3 regions of the Rhodoplanes sp. P11 genome follow, and region 3 is predicted to be linked to each of the others. Evidence: predicted binding sites of a transcription regulator. Region 3 holds the regulator's gene; each other region holds the start of a gene.
What was found. Region 3 encodes LexA, which represses DNA repair genes until DNA is damaged. Its sites were predicted from a motif close to TGTTCNNNNTGTGTTCNG; they were not measured.

Region 1 (3,257 bases), on a different contig from region 3:
CGAGTGGAGCGACGACCTGATGAAGCAGGTGACGCCGCCCGGCCCGATCGTTCCCGGCAAGGTCGGTGCGATCGAGACCGGCACCGTGGCCAAGTGAGGCGATGACGCCGCTCCGGTCCGCGGTTCGGCCGCGGACCGGAGACCCAGCGCGGGAGACGGCCGTGCGGCTCGCGACGGAGATCGGGATGGCGCTCGCCGCGGCGGTGGTGACCGCTGCCGCGACAGTGGTCGGAATGGCGTGGTTGGAGCCGGCGACAACGCCGGTGCTGCCCCACACCGTCGTCGCCGTGGCGCCCGGCGAGGTGCGCTATCGCCCCGCCGGGGACTACACGGTGGCGGCCCGGCCGGCGGCGGCGCCGTTGCGCACCGTGCGGCGCGATCGTCCCCTCGTCATCATGGCCCGTCAGGTGACGAGGGCCGAGTATGCGGCCTGCGTTTCCGCCTCCGCCTGCCCGGTGATCGCCGGCGCCGGCGCGGGCGCCACCCCGGACCGGCCGATGGTCGGTGTGAGCTTCCGGGACGCCGTCGCTTATGCAGAGTGGATGACGCGGACGACGGGGGTCGTCCACCGGCTGCCGACCGACGACGAATGGGTCTTCGCGGCGGCCGAGAAGGCCGACACCGAGGCCGGACCGCTGATCGCGGTCGACGATCCGATCCGCGCCTGGCTCGCCCGCTACGAGGCGGAGTCCTCGCGCGCCGTCGTCGATCCGGCGCCGCAGCCGGTCGGCGCCTTCGGCGCCAACAGCCGCGGTCTCGTCGACATGGCCGGCAATGTCTGGGAGTGGACCACGACCTGCTTCGAGCGGTCGATCGTCGCGCCGTCGGGCGAGACACGGACGGTGACCGCCAATTGCGGCGTTCGTGTCGTGCAGGGGCAGCACCGCAGCTACATGACCGACTTCATCCGCGACCCCAAGGCGGGCGGCTGCGCCGCCGGCCTCCCGCCCGCCAATCTCGGCATCCGGCTGGTGGTCGAGACTGGCGGCGGCGACGGCGGCTTCGGCCTCCGCCTGCTCGACCGGATGGCGCGCGGCGTGCAGGGGCTGCTGTTCGACGGGTCCTGAGCGCCATCGGCCGAAATGGTCTGCCGGGACGGTGCCGGCCGCGATTGCGGCGCCGCCGTCGCGGCCGCCTGCTGCGAGAGATCACCGCGTCCTGCGCGACCAGGCGGCGGTCGGCTCGGCGCCGACGTTCTCCTGATGTTCTTGCCGCCCTCTCGCCTCGCTGCTACCATGGCGAGCATCAGGGGGCGGAGGATGGTCCAGCGGGTCACCACGGTGGCGTTCCAGGGCATCGAGGCGCGGGCCGTCGACGTCCAGGTCCAGGTCGCGCCCGGCCTGCCGGCCTTCACGGTGGTCGGCCTCCCCGACAAGGCGGTCTCCGAGGCGCGCGAACGGGTGCGCGCCGCCCTGGTGGCGTCCGGGCTCGCCCTGCCGGCGCGGCGCATCACCGTCAATCTCGCCCCCGCCGACCTGCCGAAGGAAGGCAGCCACTACGACCTGCCGATCGCGCTGGCCCTGATGGCCGCCATCGGGGCGATCCCGACCGATGCGCTCGACGGCTGCACGGTGCTGGGCGAGCTCGGGCTCGACGGGACGATCGCCCCCGTGGCCGGCGTGCTGCCCGCCGCCATCGCGGCGAACGGCCGCGGCGAGGCGCTGATCTGCCCGGCCGCCTGCGGCCCGGAAGCCGCCTGGGCCAGCCCCGACATGACCATCGTGGCGGCCGGCTCGCTGATCCAGCTCGCCAATCACGTCCGCGGCACCCAGGTGCTGGCGCGGCCGCAGCCCTGCATTCGCCCCTCCGAGCCCGGCGCCCTCGACCTCGCCGACATCAAGGGCCAGGAGAGTGCCAAGCGGGTCCTGGAGATCGCCGCGGCCGGCGGCCACAATCTCCTGATGGTCGGCCCGCCCGGCGCCGGCAAGTCGATGCTGGCGGCGCGGCTGCCGTCGCTGCTGCCGCCGCTGTCGCCGGCCGAGCTGCTCGAGGTGTCGATGATCGCCTCGGTGGCGGGCGCGATCGAGGGCGGCGCCCTCACCGACCGGCGGCCGTTCCGCAGCCCGCACCACTCGGCCAGCATGGCGGCGCTGGTCGGCGGCGGCCTGCGCGCCCGCCCGGGCGAGATCTCGCTCGCCCATCACGGCGTGCTGTTTCTCGACGAGCTGCCGGAGTTCGAGCCGCGCGTGCTCGATGCCCTGCGCCAGCCGCTGGAGACCGGCGAGGTGGCGATCGCCCGCGCCAATCATCGCACCACCTATCCGGCCCGCTTCATGCTGGTCGCCGCGATGAATCCGTGCCGCTGCGGCCGCGCCGACGAGCCCGGCTTCGCGTGCCGCCGCGGCCCGGTGGCACGCTGCGCCGCCGAGTATCAGGCGCGGCTGTCGGGGCCGCTGCTCGACCGCATCGATCTTCATATCGACGTGCCGGCGGTGAGCGCCGCCGACCTGGTGCTGCCGCCGGCGCGGGAGGGCAGCGCCGCCGCGGCGGCCCGGGTGGCGCGCGCCCGCGCCATGCAGATGCGCCGCTACGAGGCGCTCGGCTTCCCGCATGTGCGCACCAATGCCCGCGCCCAGGGCGGGCTCCTGGAGGACGTCGCCACCCCCGACAAGGCCGGCCTGGTCCTGATCCGCGAGGCCGCCGATGCCATGCGGCTCACCGCCCGCGGCTATCACCGCGTTCTCCGGGTCGCCCGTACCCTCGCGGATCTCGACGGCAGCGACCGGGTCGGCCGCGTCCATGTCGCCGAGGCGCTGGCCTACCGGACCCGCCTCGACGAGGTGCGGCGCGCCGCCTGACCCGCCGCCCCTTCTTGGTGCGCGACGTGATCACGATCGCGCCGGCCGCCCTCGGGTGATCTCATCCCAAAGACCTAGAACGGAGTCCGATCCAACGGGGCCGGGCTTCGCTCCAGAAGTCCTGATTCGATCGCATTTTTCGACGGCGAACCGGCGTCCACTTGGCCGGAATAAGCTCGAGCACGGGGCCGCCCGCGGGCTCGTGGGGACGCCCACCGCTGTCATGCGATTAATCGATTGTTTCCGGCTTGCTGCCATTCTGGCTCCAGTACCAAAAGGCAGTCACGGGGCGCATCATGCTGGACCGGACCGACGACCACGGAGGTCATGTCGACATGGAGGCCGGATCATCTGCCGCGCCCGGTCCGGCCCCCGCCTTGCTCGTCATCGACGACGACACCGTCCACCGGATGATCCTGTGCAAGGTCGGTGCCCGCGCCGGCTACGAGGCGGTGGGTG
Region 2 (3,257 bases), on a different contig from region 3:
CGTGATCGCCCGCGAGCTGATCAAGCGGGCGGGCTGATGCGGCCGGCGGCCGAAACGGCGGCGTTCGAAACGCGGATCACCACGCTGTTCGGTATCCGCCATCCGATCTTGGCCGGCGGTCTGCAATGGCTGGCCGATGCCGACTGGGTCGCGGCCGCCATCGATGCCGGCCTGATGGGGTTCATCACCGCCGCGAGCTTTCCCGACGATGCCGGCCTGGTTGCGGAGATCCGGCGCTGCCGCGACCTCACCAACGGCCGCCCGTTCGGTGTCAACGTATCGATGCTGCCGAAGCTGGCCGCGCACGAGCGGGTCGGCGAGATCATGAAGGTGATCGTCGACGAGGGCGTGCCCTTCGTCGAGACCTCGGGTCGCAGCCCGGCCGAATACGTGCCGATGCTGAAGGCGGCCGGCGTGCGCATCATCCACAAGGTTCCGGCGGTCCGTTACGCGCTGAGCGCCGAGCGGGCCGGTGTCGACGCCGTCGCCATCGTCGGCTTCGAGTGCGGTGGCCATCCCGGCACCGATCCGGTCGGCACCTTCGTGCAGGCCGCGATGGCGGCGAGCGCGTTGTCGATCCCGTACTGCGTCGGCGGCGGTGTCGGCACCGGCAGCCAGATCGCGGCGGCCCTCGCTATGGGGGCCGACGGCGTGGTGATCGGCACCCGCTTTCTGGTCGCCGAGGAGCTGGGCGCCCATCGCGACTTCAAGGAAGCGGTGGTGCGGGCGCGCGAGACCGACACGGTGCTGGTGATGCAGTCGGTGCGCAACACCATCCGCATCCTGCGCAACGAGACCGCGGCGGCGGTCGCCGCCATCGAGGCGCGCGGCGAAGGCAGCCTTGAGACCATCCTGCCGCTGGTGTCCGGGCGCATCGGCCGGGAGGCGTATCGCACCGGCGACACCCGGCGCGGCGCGCTCGCCATGGGGCACGCGCTCGCCTTCACCAGCGAGATCGAGCCGCTCGCCCGCATCGTCGACCGCCTGGTCGCCGAGGCCGCCGCCGCGGTCCACCGCCTCGACGGGCTGGTCCGGCTCGCCCCCTGAAAGGCTGCGGCGCCGCGGCCGCGCCGATCGGTGCGGTGGTGCCCTTCGGTTCTGGATCGCCGGCCACGCGGCTTCGTGGTGCGTGGCGATCGGGTCGGCCTTGGAGCCACAGACGGTCTCCCACGACCGGAAGCCGACGTTCGACCCTCCGTGGACGATGCCAATCTCTCCTCATGGAGAGGACGTGCTTGTCCTCGTGTCGGTGCCCCGAGAACGCTGGAACGGCACTTGCTCCCGGGGCGGTGAGCGGCTTCCCCGGCCGGCTCGCATCGATCAGGAACCAGGCGGGTCCGGCACAGGTCTGTACCTTGGATACTCGGTCGCGGGTCGTCGCACGGCGAAGCCGAGCAGCGTACTGGTGACGTCCAGGAGCGGCGGCGTGGCCGGCTGCTCGACCGCCGGCACCCGGACCGTGACGCGGTCGATGGCCGGGCCGCCCGATCCAGGACAGTCCCTCCCGACCTGGGACACCAACTTCGGACCTGGGACAGCGCCCCAGGAGTTAGAACATATTGCGAACAAGGAACAGATAGTGTACATAAGGTCCGTGGGAGGAGCGGCGCGCGCGTTGTCGCCCTCGAGAATCACGGGCATAGAGGAGGCGTTGATGGCTTCGGCCCCGCTGCGTGTCGTAGAAGGTTCCTCCATGGACAAGACCAAGGCGCTCGATGCCGCCCTCACGCAGATCGAGCGGGCGTTCGGCAAAGGCTCGATCATGCGGCTCGGCAAGTCGACCAAGCCGCTGGACGTCGAGACGGTATCGACCGGCTCGCTCGGCCTCGACATCGCGCTCGGCATCGGCGGGCTGCCGCGCGGCCGCGTGGTCGAGATCTTCGGGCCTGAATCGTCGGGCAAGACCACGCTCGCCCTGCACTGCGTCGCCGAGGCGCAGAAGAAGGGCGGCATCTGCGCCTTCGTGGATGCCGAGCACGCTCTCGATCCGGTCTACGCCAGGAAGCTCGGGGTCAATCTCGACGACCTGCTGATCTCGCAGCCCGACGCCGGCGAGCAGGCGCTGGAGATCGCCGACACGCTGGTGCGGTCCGGTGCGGTCGACGTGCTGGTGGTCGATTCGGTTGCCGCCCTGGTGCCGCGCGCCGAGCTGGAAGGCGAGATGGGCGACGCTCAGCCCGGCATGCAGGCGCGCCTGATGAGCCAGGCGCTGCGCAAGCTCACGGCCTCGATCAGCCGCTCCAACACCATGGTGATCTTCATCAACCAAATCCGCATGAAGATCGGGGTGATGTACGGATCGCCGGAAACCACCACGGGCGGCAACGCCCTCAAGTTCTACGCCTCGGTGCGGCTCGACATCCGGCGTATCGGCGCCATCAAGGAGCGCGACGAGGTCATCGGCAACCAGACCCGCGTCAAGGTGGTGAAGAACAAGCTGGCGCCGCCGTTCAAGCAGGTCGAGTTCGACATCATGTACGGCGAGGGTGTGTCCAAGATGGGCGAGATCCTCGACCTCGGCGTCAAGGCCGGCCTGGTCGAGAAGTCCGGTGCCTGGTTCTCCTACGACTCGACCCGCATCGGGCAAGGCCGCGAGAATGCCAAGACTTTTCTGCGCGCCAATCCGGACGTCGCCGCCAAGATCGAGGCTGCCATCCGGCAGAACGCCGGTCTGATCGCAGAGCAGATCCTGGCCGGCGAGCCCGAGGAGGAAGACGACGGCGGCGAGGCGTAGCGCAGAGGCGTAGCGCCACTCCCCCACGCCGGTCGCAGAGCTCCGGCGCCTGGGGTCGCACCTTCTTGGGCTCGCGCCCTTTGGGGGCTTGCCCTTGAGGGATGCGTCCTCGGGGGCGCTTCGCCTGAGGGTGCTCCGCCTGGGGGTGCTCTGCCTAGGCGCGCGCAGGTGCCGGGGAGGCGCCGGGGGCCGCTGAATCGCCGCGCGGGGAGCACGTGGCCGGCCCGAGCGGCTCTGCGGCCCGGTGAGAAGCGAAGCGGCCGATCGGAGGCGCCGTCCACTGCCGCGGCGGTTCGCCGTCGGAGGTGGCGCAAGGGCAGGGGGGGTGCCCTGCCGCGGCGGTGCACAGGCGCGGGCGACGCAGTTCGATCGGACCGAGCCTCGGTCTGTTCGATACCCGCTCTCTGGTCCATGGTGGTCTCTGGTCCATGGTGGTCTCTGGTCCATGGTGATGTCTGTGGGCCCGTGGGGCATGCCGGATCGTCCTCGACCCCGGCGGGGCGGCTCGTAGAGCCTGTGGGAA
Region 3 (3,257 bases):
GGAGGGCGACGTGCTGCTGCGCCGTGGCCGGCCCCTGACGATCCGCGACCTGGCGCTCGCCGCCGCCATGAACCACGCCAGCGTGCCGGCATATCGCCGGCCGCGCGTCGCGCTCGTCGCCACCGGCGACGAGCTGGTGGCGCCCGGCGCCGATCCCGGCCCCGGCCAGATCGTCCACTCCAACGGCTTCATGCTGGCGGCGCTCGCCCGCCGCGAGGGCGCCGAGGTGCTCGATCTCGGCATCGTGCCGGACCGCCTGGACGAGACCGTCGCGGCCATCCGGCGGGCACGCGCCGCCGCCGTCGACGTGCTGGTCACCACCGGCGGCGCCTCGGTGGGCGACTACGACATGGTGCAGGACGCCCTCACGGCCGAGGGCATGGCGCTCGCCTTCTGGAAGGTCGCCATGCGGCCCGGCAAGCCGCTGATGAGCGGCCGGCTCGGCCCGGTCCATGTGCTCGGGCTGCCCGGCAACCCGGTCTCGTCCTTCGTCGGCGCCGTTCTGTTCCTGGTGCCGCTGCTCCGCCGTCTCCAGGGCCGCGACGACGTCACGCTTGCGGTCGAGCCGGCGGTCGCCGCCCGTGACCTCAAGCCGAACGACGAGCGTGCCGACCATCTGCGCGCGACGCTCTCGGTCGACCCCGAGGGCCGGCTGGTCGCCACCCCGGTCGGCGATCAGGACAGCTCCCTCCTCGCCCCGCTCGGGCTGGCCGACGCCCTCCTGGTGCGCGAGCCGCATGCCGCCGCGGTTCCGGCGGGCGGCCTGTGTCGGGTGATTCGGCTTCCGGCCTGAGCGGTCGGGTATTCTCGGCGTCGCCGCGGCGTCCCCCGCCGCCGACATGATCTGTCGCTCTGCCAATCTCTTAGGGCTAATCTTTGGTCCTAGGGATTGCTCGATTCGATCGCCCGACATTAAAGGGTTGCGGAACACATAACGAACATATAGGGTATGTTCATGATTTGTTTAGGCGGTTCGGGTGAACTGCCTGGGCGGATGTCGGGGGACCTCACATGCTGACTCGGAAGCAGTTCGAGCTGTTGCGTTTCATCCACGAGCGACTGAAGGAGAGCGGCGTTCCGCCGTCGTTCGACGAGATGAAGGACGCGCTGGATCTGCGGTCGAAGTCCGGCATCCACCGGCTGATCACGGCGCTCGAGGAGCGTGGCTTCATCCGCCGGCTGCCCAACCGGGCCCGCGCCATCGAGGTGATCAAGCTGCCCGACACGGTCGGCCACGGCGCCATGGCGGTGCGGGCACGCGGCTTCACCCCGAGCGTCATCGAAGGCAATCTCGGCCGCGTCCGTCCTCCCGCCCCCGAGGAGGACGGCACCCGTCCGGTCGCCGTGCCGGTGATGGGGCGAATCGCCGCCGGCACGCCGATCGAGGCGATCCAATCCAGGAGCGCCATTCTCAACGTGCCGCCCGAGCTGCTGGGCGCCGGCGACCACTTCGCCCTCGAGGTGCGCGGCGACTCGATGATCGAGGCCGGCATCCTGGATGGCGACATCGCGCTGATCCGCCGCTCCGACAATGCCGACACCGGCGACATCGTGGTGGCGCTGGTGGACGACGAGGAAGCCACCCTCAAGCGCTTCCGCCGCCGCGGCGCCTCGATCGCGCTGGAGCCCGCCAACACCGCCTACGAGGTGCGCATCCTTCCCCCCAGTCGGGTGCGCATCCAGGGACGGCTGGTCGGCCTGATGCGCCGGTATTGAGAGAGAGACCGGCTGGACGCCCGGACGGCGGCTACGTTGCGCGACGGCACGAATGCGGCGCGCTGTGGACTCCGGGCTCGTGCACGAACCGATCGTGGATCGTGGACCGTGGCCCGGGTCGAGCGGAGCGACATCCGGGGCGGCTGTAGCCCGGGGTCGAGCCAGGCGAGACCCCAGGGATTCGGGGACGGGCGGTGAAAATCGTATCGCTTCCCGGGACCACCGCCGAACACCGCACCGGCAGCTCCGGATGTCGCGGTGCTCCATCCGGGCTACGGCCTCGTGCGGACGACGCCGGCCTCCGGCCTCTCGCCGTCATGGCGGGGCTCGCTTTGGCCATCCATCGTTCTGCGGCAGCCCTGTAGCCCGGGGTCGAGCCACGCGAGACCCCGGGGATTCGGGGACGGGCGGTGAAAATCGTATCGCTTCCCGGGACCATCGCCGAACACTGCACCGGCAGCCCCGGATGTCGCGGTGCTCCATCCGGGCTACGGCTTCAGGCGGCCGTGCCCGCTGCGCTGAAAACCGACCGTGGCCCGGGTCGGGCGGAGCGAATCCGGGGCGGGGCGAACTCATCCAGGGCGCCGGGTCGTGCTGTGCTCGGCCCGTCGAAGCGCTGTTTGCGCCGGCGCAACGCTGACCGATAGGTCCCGCCCCGGCCGTCAGGGCGCATCGTCACGGTCCGGGTCAGCGCTCGAACGGTCCGGGTCGGGACCCGAACGGTCCGGCGCGCCGCCAGCGGACATGCCTTTCGGTGCGGCGCTCACCGGGTCGGCGGTCGGCCCATCCTCGGCCTCGAGATCGTCCGTCTCTGGCGTCGCGTCCGGAAGGCGACGCGGCGGCTGCGGCATGGGCGTGACGCCGGTCGCCCCCGCTGCCGGATCGGGCCCCCGGGCCGCGATCGCCGGCGCCGGTGACCAGGGGCGATCCGTCCCGGCCAGGCGCGTCGGCACCACGACGAAGTCCTCGCCCACCCGCCGCAGCGCCAGGGCGCCGGTCTCCCGCAGCATCGCCCGGTCGATCACCATGGCCCGGCAGCCGGGCGGCGGATCGCGCGTCGACACGATCAGGGCGGCGCGCCGGCAGTCGTCGCCGAAGGCCGCGGCGGTGCGCGGCACCGCGACGGCGCTGCCGTCCGCGAGGTGCGCCACGCAGCCGTCGGGGTCGCAGACGAAGCCGCCTCCGCGTCCACCCGACGCCTCGGCCGCCGCCGGCAGCCGGGCGTCCCCATCGGCGGCGAGCCAGTCGCGGGTGGCGAGCGCCAGCGAGCCGGTGCGCATCACCACGAGCCGCCCGTCGGCGCCGCGCACCGCCACCGTGTCGCCGCCGGGCGCGATCAGCACGTCGGGGCGCGGCGTCGCCATCGCCCACAGGGCCGCGCCGACCAGGAGCCCCGCCCCGGCCCAGCGCAGCGGCGTGCGCAGCAGAGCCAGCACGACGAGACCGAGGCTGGCGACCACCAGCGGCCCGATCCCGAAGGCGGCGATGCGTCCGACCGCCCCGGGCAGCCCGGCGACCCACAGGGCCACCGCTGTCATCCA

Region 1: the regulator LexA is predicted to act here: its motif matches at 1,193-1,210, upstream of ACFQUV_RS11670 (YifB family Mg chelatase-like AAA ATPase).
Region 2: the regulator LexA is predicted to act here: its motif matches at 1,551-1,568, upstream of recA (recombinase RecA).

Annotation. Positions count from the first base shown of each region.
Region 1 is NZ_CAXWGY010000012.1:540,451-543,707, reverse strand. Features, by position in the region: gene nirK (copper-containing nitrite reductase) at 1-97, shown strand, start outside; gene ACFQUV_RS11675 (SUMF1/EgtB/PvdO family nonheme iron enzyme) at 162-1,067, shown strand; gene ACFQUV_RS11670 (YifB family Mg chelatase-like AAA ATPase) at 1,260-2,798, shown strand; gene ACFQUV_RS11665 (response regulator) at 3,095-3,257, shown strand, end outside.
Region 2 is NZ_CAXWGY010000020.1:137,609-140,865, reverse strand. Features, by position in the region: gene ACFQUV_RS22265 (acyl-CoA dehydrogenase family protein) at 1-37, shown strand, start outside; gene ACFQUV_RS22260 (nitronate monooxygenase family protein) at 37-1,047, shown strand; gene recA (recombinase RecA) at 1,655-2,734, shown strand.
Region 3 is NZ_CAXWGY010000019.1:388,925-392,181, forward strand. Features, by position in the region: gene glp (gephyrin-like molybdotransferase Glp) at 1-793, shown strand, start outside; gene lexA (transcriptional repressor LexA) at 1,012-1,716, shown strand; gene ACFQUV_RS20950 (ComEC/Rec2 family competence protein) at 2,379-3,257, opposite strand, start outside.